3 linked regions of the Variovorax paradoxus genome follow. The protein of the gene in region 2 interacts with the protein of the main gene of each other region in a pairwise test. Links are inferred from orthologs where the notes say so. Each region holds a gene or a part of one and is shown on either strand. Other genes may lie near its edges.

The links.
Region 1: the proteins of ftsZ (region 2) and zapD interact in binary tests that used the Escherichia coli proteins (3 or more experiments, as listed by UniProt). The link is inferred for Variovorax paradoxus from one-to-one orthologs.
Region 3: the proteins of ftsZ (region 2) and rlmN interact in binary tests that used the Escherichia coli proteins (3 or more experiments, as listed by UniProt). The link is inferred for Variovorax paradoxus from one-to-one orthologs.

The regions. Positions count from the first base shown.
Region 1 is NZ_LR743507.1:4,901,849-4,904,843, reverse strand. Bases 16-2,855 are described here. They hold zapD (cell division protein ZapD), read right to left. Parts: upstream 1,894-2,855; coding sequence 1,138-1,893; downstream 16-1,137. Other genes in these bases: AACL56_RS23160 (hypothetical protein), read right to left, coding at 1,933-2,855; AACL56_RS23170 (DNA gyrase inhibitor YacG), read right to left, coding at 929-1,141; AACL56_RS23175 (acyltransferase family protein), read left to right, coding at 16-891. Outside these bases: more of AACL56_RS23175, read left to right, coding at 1-15; more of AACL56_RS23160, read right to left, coding at 2,856-2,967. UniProt on the Escherichia coli protein: Cell division factor that enhances FtsZ-ring assembly. Directly interacts with FtsZ and promotes bundling of FtsZ protofilaments, with a reduction in FtsZ GTPase activity.
Region 2 is NZ_LR743507.1:1,652,975-1,656,005, reverse strand. The notes cover bases 3-2,878. They hold ftsZ (cell division protein FtsZ), read right to left. Parts: upstream 2,110-2,878; coding sequence 895-2,109; downstream 3-894. Other genes in these bases: ftsA (cell division protein FtsA), read right to left, coding at 2,277-2,878; lpxC (UDP-3-O-acyl-N-acetylglucosamine deacetylase), read right to left, coding at 3-590. In the rest of the region: more of lpxC, read right to left, coding at 1-2; more of ftsA, read right to left, coding at 2,879-3,031. UniProt on the Escherichia coli protein: Essential cell division protein that forms a contractile ring structure (Z ring) at the future cell division site. The regulation of the ring assembly controls the timing and the location of cell division.
Region 3 is NZ_LR743507.1:3,955,626-3,958,639, reverse strand. What follows is about bases 149-3,007. They hold rlmN (23S rRNA (adenine(2503)-C(2))-methyltransferase RlmN), read left to right. Parts: upstream 149-933; coding sequence 934-2,082; downstream 2,083-3,007. Other genes in these bases: AACL56_RS18400 (helix-turn-helix domain-containing protein), read left to right, coding at 2,934-3,007; pilW (type IV pilus biogenesis/stability protein PilW), read left to right, coding at 2,087-2,941; ndk (nucleoside-diphosphate kinase), read left to right, coding at 487-912; AACL56_RS18420 (pseudouridine synthase), read left to right, coding at 149-334. Also shown: more of AACL56_RS18420, read left to right, coding at 1-148; more of AACL56_RS18400, read left to right, coding at 3,008-3,014.

The sequences.
Region 1 (2,995 bases), 3.2 Mb from region 2 along the record:
CTGGCCGGGGTGCTGGTGTGCCTGGGCACGCCGCTGCCACGCAACGACAGCCAGGCGCTGCAGGCGGTGGCCGATGCGACGCGCGAGGACAACTACTACGACGGTTTCGAGGAGGCCGCGCTGGGCGGCCAGTTCGTCTACCGCGCCGGCAGCGGAAAGCACAACGTGCTGCTGATCGGCGACAGCCACGTCGAGCAGTACGCGCCGCGCGCGCTCGAGTTGATCCGCGCGCAGCCCGCGAAGGCCCGCACCGCCTATTTCGCGACCAAGGGCTCATGCCCGCCCATACCCGGCTTGTTCAGCAGCGCGGACACGTCCTGCGACGAGCGGCGGGCGGCGGTGCTCGACCTGGCGCTCAAGCCCGAGGTGGATACGGTCGTCATCGGCGCCTGCTGGAGCTGCTATTTCACCGGCGCCGGACCCACGGTGAACTACTTCCTGGACGACAGGAAAGGTGTACACCCGTTCATTGGCGGCGACGGCATCGACCTGTCCCTCAAGTCGCTGGGCGAGGTGCTCAGGCGCCTGTCAGCGCACAAGAAGGTCTATCTGGTGTTGGGCAACCCTGTCGGGATGGCGTTCGATCCGCTGCAGCAGATCGAGGGCAGCCGGCTCGGTGGCATGACCGCTGCCAGTGGCCAGCTCAAGGCACCGATGCCGGAAGACCAGGCGCAGTTCAACGCGAGGCTGCAGCAGGTCGCCGAAGCCAGCGGCGCGGCGGTGATAGCGCCGTCCGCCAGTCTGTGCGCCGATGGTCAGTGCATCCGGAGCATGCCCGACGATGGCTCGCCCGCGTACAAGGACATCGGCCATCTCCGGCCGCGGTATGCGCGCAGCTTCGCGAGCTACATGGATCCGGCGTTGCTGGACGAGGACGCGGGCGGCAAGTGAGTCCGTCAGGCCGGCAACAGGCCGCCGGATGGTCGTCTTATTGGTGGGTCTTGGGATCGCCGAACGGCTCGTCGTCGGGCGGGGCCTCGGCCGGCATGCGGAACTCTTCGCTCGCCCACGCGCCCAGGTCGATGCCCTTGCAGCGCGCACTGCAGAACGGCCGGTACGCATTGCTCGGCGCGTAGACGCTGTCGCCGCCGCACGAGGGGCAACGCACGATGCGCTCGCCCTTGTCGTTCACCATGGTCATGCGCAGAGGGTCAGCTCGAAAGGCGCGTCGTCCGAGCTTTGATGCAGCCGGTCGTCCTTGTCGTGGCGCATCAAGCGCACGGACACCATGAGACGGTTGCCGCTGATTTCAGGGATCAACCCCAGCTTGGGGTCGATGCGCAGGCGCAGCAGCTGGAAGCTGCGGCCCTGTGGCAGGTTCTGCTGGAACTGGCCGTGGCTGGCAAGCACCTTGTAGGGCACGTCGGCATCGCGCAGCAGCTTGAGCAGCAGGTAGATTGACGAAGCCAGTGGGGAAAGGGTGTTCGACCACCGCTCGAGGTCGGCGCGGCGGTTCGGCGCGGGGCGGTGCTGCCAGGCGTAGTAGGCGGGCAGATCGAATTCGCAGGTGCCGCCCGGAATGCCGGCACGGCTGCGGATGCTCATGAGCCACTCGTTCTCCGTCAACGCCTGGCCGGCCTTGCCGGACACGCCGTTGAGCGTGGTGAAGTTGCGCTCGAGCTGGCCGACGACCTGGTCGAGCACCGCTTCGGCAATGGCCGGATTGCCCCGGTAGCTGTTGAAGACGTTCTTGTGCTTGTCGAGATCGCGCAGCACATCGGCCTTGAGGTCGGCGCGCGCGGCGACGTCCATGATCTCGAAGATCGTGATCAGGGCGTAGTGGTGGGACAGGGGCGATTCGGAGGGCACCAGTTCACCGAGGCGGCGAAACAGGTGCTCCAGCCGCAGGTAGGTGCGGATGCGCTCGTTGAAGGGGTACTCGTAAAGGATCACGCGTATCGGTTTTTCACGTCGGGTTCGAGCTCATGGCGCTCATTGTGATTTCGCAGCCGGGGGCGGCAGCACCTGGCGCACAGCCTCCAGCATACGCTGACCGAAAAGAATGTAACCCCGGGTCGAGACGTGTGTCTCGTTGGCGGGGAAGAGATCCATCATCTTGAAGCGGTTCTGCTCGGCAAGTTCGAACAGGTCCGGCCCGATATTCTGCGGGTTGAACACGGCCCGGAACTCGTCGGCATGGTTTTGTTGCAAATAGACCGTGCTCTTGTTGGGCACCACCATCCACACCACCTTGTAGGGTGCCGCAGTGTTCTCGAAGCTCTTCATGTAGCGCGCCGACTTGGCCGACAGCGCGGCGTTGACGCGGTCCTCGGCCGTCATCAGCAGCTTGTCGCAGGCGCGGTGGCTGAATTGCTTGCAGCCGTCCGGTACGACGCGCGCATCGATCAGCGGACCCCAGCGCTCGGGCGTGTTGGTCCAGCTGTCGGAGCGCAGGATGGCCTTGGTGTTGTGGTATGTGAACCAGCCGCTCAGCAGCTGGGCGTCCCAGTTGAGCTGGAAGCCTGGCGCCGGCTTCGACGGGTTCTCGAAGGGGGGCGGCGTCGGCTTGAAGGCGTGCTTCATCGTCTTGCAGGCCTCCGACTTTTCCATGCGGTCCTCGAGCAGGCGCTCGATGCTCTCGACGATCACCACCTTGCCCTTGAAGCCGGACTTCTCGAGCCAGCTCGAGAAGTCCCCGCACAGCGTGCCACCCAGGTTGTCCCAGTGGGTGGTCGTCATCTTGTAGCCGGCGCCCACGAGGGAAGCCTGCCATGCGTAGCGCACGGAGAAGCTGTCGCCGATCACCAGCACGTCGGATTCGTTGATCGGCCAGGTCTTGACGTCGGCGTCGGGAATGGGCGGCGGCGGCGTGTGCCAGCCGAACTCGCGCTCCGAAATGCGGCCGATGCGGGTCAGATCGCCGTAGGGAATCGGCGTGAAGAGGCTGACCACCAGGAGCGCGCAGCACACCAGGTAGCCCGCGGCGAAGATGCGAAGCCAGGTCCTGGCCGATTTCGTGTCTTCCATTTCAGCCCTCCACCGCGCTCCGCATGGT
Region 2 (3,031 bases):
AAGCCGAATGTGCGTGCACGCGCGATGTCGCGGCTGTAGGAGCCGGTTCCCAGGTCGAACTCGACGCGCTGGCCGGTGGAGTTCACCACGCGGTGGTCGAAGTCGATCTCGAAGCTGAGCTTGTAGCCGTGGTACGGCTCCAGGCTCGCCCACTTCTCGTTGGCGCCCTCGCCTTCGCGCACCTCGACCTTGCGGGTCACGCGGATGAAGCGGCGCGGCGCCTTCTGCAGCGCGATGCCCGCGCTCTGCAGCAGGAACACGAAGGACGAGGCCGACCCGTCGAGGATCGGCACTTCGTCGGCCGTGATGTCGATGTAGAGGTTGTCGATGCCCAGGCCCGCGCAGGCAGACATGATGTGCTCGACGGTCTGCACCTTCGCGCCGCCGGTGGAGACCGTGGACGCCAGGCGCGTGTCGGTGACCGACTCGGCCGTCATGCGGATGTCGACCGGTTCCGGCAGGTCGACGCGCCGGAACACGATGCCCGTGTCGGCCGGAGCCGGTCGCAGCGTCAGCTCCACGCGCTGGCCGCTGTGAAGCCCCACGCCCACGGCGCGGCTGATCGACTTGAGGGTTCGTTGTTGCAGCACGCCCGCGATTTTAGGCGCGTGCCGGGCATGACGCCCTATGCCCCTGGCTATGGCACCGATAGACATGGGTTCTATGAAAAGCCCCCGCGGTGGACGCAAAGGGCACGAAGTGAACGCAGCGTGTAGAGCCAGCGGAAGTCCCTTTCAGGTCTTCCCGAACCCCTTGCGAACCCTCGTGCCCTCTGCGTACGCAGGCCTCTTCGCGAGACACCGCGGAACCGGCTCTGCCGGGCCGCAGGTGTCGCCCCCGGCAGGGGGTTGGCGAAGCGACACGAAGTGCGCGCAGCCTGGGGGCGAGCCAGTATCAGTCGGCCTGGCGGCGCAGGAAGGCCGGGATCTCGAAGTCGTCCATGCCGCCCGAGGACAGCGCGTCCACCTTCGCGGCGGCCATCGTGCGGTTCGTGCGCCACACGCTGGGGACGGCCATGCCGTCGTAGTTGGGCTGGCTGCCGCCGCCCACGCCGGCGTGACCCACGCCACCGAGCGTCGGCACGGTGAACGGGATGTTGTCGGTGCCGGTGCGGATCACTTCGAGCGTCGGTGCCTGGCGGCGTGCATCGGCACGCGACAGGCCCGTGGCCACCACGGTCACGCGCATCTCGTCGCCCAGGCTGTCGTCATAGGCGGCGCCGTAGATCACGTGCGCGTCCGGCGAAGCGTAGGCGCGGATGGTGTTCATCGCCAGCTTCGATTCGTTCAGCTTCAGCGAGCCCTTCGATGCAGTCACCAGCACCAGCACGCCCTTGGCGCCCGAGAGGTCGATGCCTTCGAGCAGCGGGCAGGCCACGGCCTGTTCCGCGGCGATGCGCGCACGGTCCGGGCCTGCAGCGGCTGCCGTGCCCATCATGGCCTTGCCGGGTTCGCCCATTACGGTGCGCACGTCTTCGAAGTCGACGTTCACGCCGCCGTACTCGTTGATGATTTCCGAGATGCCGCCCACGGCGTTTTTCAGCACGTCGTTGGCTTGCGCGAAGGCTTCGTCCTGCGTGACGTCCTCGCCCAGCACGTCGAGCAGCTTCTCGTTGAGCACCACGATGAGCGAGTCGACGTTGGCTTCGAGCTCGGTCAGGCCGGCGTCGGCATTGGTCATGCGACGGCCGCCTTCCCAGTCGAAGGGCTTGGTGACCACGCCCACGGTAAGGATGCCCATTTCCTTCGCCACGCGCGCGATCACGGGTGCAGCGCCGGTGCCGGTGCCGCCGCCCATGCCGGCCGTGATGAACAGCATGTGCGCGCCGTCGATGGCCGCGCGGATGTCGTCCACCGCGAGCTCGGCCGCTTCACGGCCCTTGTCGGGCTTGCTGCCGGCGCCCAGGCCGCTGGTGCCGAGCTGGATGATCTTGTGCGCGTTGCTGCGTTGCAGTGCCTGCGCGTCGGTGTTCGCGCAGACGAACTGAACGCCCTGCACGCCGCGCTCCATCATGTGGGCGACTGCATTGCCGCCGCCACCGCCAACACCGATCACCTTGATCTGCGTGCCCTGATTGAACTCTTCGACTTCGATCATTTCGATGGTCATTCTTAACTCCTTGAATCTTGCAGTTGCCGTTTTGTATCTGTGAATATTTTTGCCGTGACGAGATCAACGATGCGCACGTCAGGATGGTGGACCTGTTCGTCGCCATCGCTCGTTGAAATGCATGGGTGGACTGCCACGCGCGAGCCACAGTGGAGACTTGATCATCGTCAGAAATTCCCCACGATGAAGTCCTTGAAACGTCCGAATGCAGTCTTTACCGACCCATTCTTCTGTGCGACCTTGAAGCCGCGCATGCGTGCGAAGCGAGCCTCTTCGAGAAGGCCCATGACTGTAGCGGCGCGAGGCTGTGCAACCATGTCGGACAACGCGCTGGAATACTTCGGGATGCCTCTTCGCACGGGCTTCAGGAAGATGTCCTCGCCGAGCTCGACCATGCCGGGCATCACCGCGCTGCCGCCAGTGAGCACCACGCCCGACGAAAGCACTTCCTCATAGCCCGACTCGCGCACCACCTGCTGCACGAGCGAAAAGATTTCCTCGATGCGCGGCTCGATCACGCCCGCCAGAGCCTGCTTGCTCAGCATGCGCGGGCCGCGGTCGCCCAGGCCGGGCACCTCGACCTGCGTGTCGGGGTCGGCCAGCAGCTGCTTGGCATAGCCGTTCTCGACCTTGATGTCTTCTGCATCCTTGGTGGGCGTGCGCAGCGCCATTGCGATGTCGCTCGTGATGAGATCGCCCGCGATCGGGATCACCGCCGTGTGGCGGATCGCGCCGTTGGTGAAGATCGCCACGTCGGTCGTGCCGGCGCCGATGTCCACCAGCACCACGCCGAGCTCGCGCTCGTCTTCCGTCAGCACCGCCTGGCTCGAGGCCAGCGGGTTGAGCATGAGTTGGTCGACCTCGAGGCCGCAGCGGCGCACGCACTTGATGATGTTCTCGGCCGCGCTCTGCGCGCCGGTCA
Region 3 (3,014 bases), 2.3 Mb from region 2 along the record:
GGGCGACGGTCGTCCTCCGCGCGGTGAGCGGGGTGAGCGGGGTGGGCGCGGCAATCGCGGCGGCGGCAACGGTGGCCCGCCGCAGGGCCAGGGCCGCCGCGGCAATGCGGGCGGCGGCAATCGTCAAGGCGGAAGCCGGCAAGGCGATGACCGCCAGCCGAGCGCATCCAACCAGCCCGACCCGATGAAGACCTCGTTGGGCTACATCGGCGCCGACAGCTTCTCGCGCCAGCGAAAGGAGCAGCGGAGCGGCCAGGGCCGCCGCGGAGGCGGCGGTGGATTCGGTGGCGGAGGCCAGGGCGGGCAAGGCGGCGGACGCCGCCGCGGTCGCTGAAAGCCTGCCGACGTGGCGCGGCCTTTGCGGGGTTTTCACCAATCCGCCAGGTCACGCCGGTTAAAATCAGAGGCTTTGTCGACACGTGACGCAACGGACCTGTTGCAGTTGTGACAAAACACTTCAAAATCAAAGCTCCAGGAAGCATTTCAATGGCCATCGAACGTACCCTTTCCATCATCAAGCCCGACGCAGTTGCCAAGAACGTGATCGGCAAGATCGTTTCCCGTTTCGAAGCTGCCGGCCTCAAGATCGTCGCCGCCAAGCTGGTGCACCTGTCGCGCAACGAAGCCGAACAGTTCTACGCCGTGCACAAGGAACGCCCCTTCTTCAAGGACCTCGTCGAGTTCATGATCTCGGGCCCCGTGTTCGTGCAAGTGCTCGAGGGCGACAACGCCATCGCCAAGAACCGTGACCTGATGGGCGCCACCGATCCCAAGAAGGCAGCCGCCGGCACCATCCGCGCCGACTTCGCCGACAGCATCGACGCCAACGCCGTTCACGGTTCGGACGCTCCCGAAACCGCAGCGAACGAAGTCGCCTTCTTCTTCGCCGGCCTCAACGTCTACGCACGCTGAAGTCGTATCTCGACCGATTCCATGACCACGGCCAATCTGCTCGATTTCGATCTCGAGGGGTTGGCTGCGTTCTGCGAAAAACTCGGCGAGAAGAAATTCCGCGCCACGCAGCTGTTCCGCTGGATCCACCAGCGTGGCGCGAGTGACTTCACCCAGATGACCGATCTGGCGAAGTCATTGCGAGAAAAGCTAGCGACCACCGCGCGCGTGGAGGCCCTGCCGGTCCTCACGCAGCACGAATCCAAGGACGGCACGATCAAGTGGCTGTTCGACGTCGGCGACGGCAACGCCGTCGAAGCCGTATTCATTCCCGAGGACGACCGCGGCACGCTTTGCGTGTCGTCCCAGGCCGGCTGTGCGGTCGGTTGCCGCTTCTGCTCCACGGGGCACCAGGGCTTCAGCCGCAATCTCAGCACGGGCGAGATCGTCGCCCAGTTGTGGTTTGCCGAGCATTTCCTGCGCAAGCACCTCCGCCGCGACGAACGCGTCATCTCCAACGTGGTGATGATGGGCATGGGCGAGCCGCTGCAGAACTACTCGGCGCTCGTGCCTGCGCTGCGGACCATGCTCGACGACAACGCCTACGGGCTGTCGCGCCGTCGCGTGACGGTGTCGACCTCCGGCGTGGTGCCGATGATCGATCGCCTGGGCGCCGATTGCGCAGTGGCCATGGCCGTTTCGCTGCATGCGCCCAACGACGCGCTGCGCGACGACCTCGTGCCGCTGAATCGCAAGTACCCGATTGCAGAACTGCTCGAGGCTTGCAAGCGCTACCTCGTGCATGCGCCGCGCGACTTCATCACCTTCGAGTACTGCATGCTCGATGGCGTCAACGACCAGCCCGAGCATGCCCGCCAACTGATCGAGCTGGTGCGCACGCACGACGTGTCGTGCAAGTTCAACCTGATTCCTTTCAACCCGTTCCCGGCGTCGGGCCTTCTGCGTTCGCCGCAGCCTCGCGTGCTGGCATTCGCAAAGATGCTGAGCGAAGCCGGGATCGTGACCACCGTGCGCAAGACGCGCGGTGACGATATCGACGCCGCATGCGGACAACTCGCCGGCGACGTCAAGGACCGCACCCGTGCGGCCGAGCGCATGGCCCAGCGCCGCGCTGCAGAGCGACCCATCGTTTTGCATCCGGTTCGCAAGACCGCACCCCAGGAGCATTGACAGAATGAGCATGGCCTTTCCGATGACGACCGTGAATGCGCAGCGGCTGCTTGCCGTGGGCCTTGCCGGCGTCGCCGTGGCGTTACTGCTCTCGGGCTGCGTGAACACGCGGACCACCACAACCTCCTTGGCCGACAGCAGTTCGAGCAAGGGTAACGAGATCGTGACCGAATCGGACGAGAGTTCGCGGCAGCGCCGCGCTCGCCTTCGCATGGAGCTCGCGTCCGGCTACTTCGAGCAAGGGCAGACGACGGTCGCGCTCGACGAGATCAAGCAGGCGCTGGCCGCTGATCCGAACAATGCCGATGCTTACAACCTGCGTGGCCTGGTCTACATGCGACTGGACGACGCCGGCCTTGCGGAAGACAGTTTCCGTCGCGCCATCGCCATCAATCCGCGCGACGCCAATGCGCGCCACAACTACGGCTGGCTGCTGTGCCAGCAGAACCGCTTTGGCGACGCTGCCACGCAGTTCAACGAAGCGCTCGCCGTGCCGAGCTATGCCGACCGCGCCAAGACGCTCATGACCCAAGGCGTGTGCCAGCTCAAGGCGGGCCAGCGCGTCGAGGCCGAGCGCAGCCTCATGCAGGCGTACGAGATCGACGCCGGCAATCCGGTGGTCGGCTTCAATCTCGCATCGGTGCTCGCCCAACGCGAAGAGTGGTCGCGTGCGCAGTTCTACATTCGCCGCGTCAACAACAGTTCCGCAGCCAGTGCCGAAACGCTCTGGCTCGGCATCAGGATCGAACGAAAGCTCAACAACCGCGAGGCCGCTGCGCAGTTGGGAGGCCAGTTGCAACGACGTTTCCCCCAATCGCGGGAGGCATCAGCGTACGAGCGCGGGAATTTCAATGATTGATCGGGTTTCGGAGTTCGGCACTTCCGTGGCACAGCCGCTAGAGGAAGGCGACATCACGCACAAGACGGCCGGC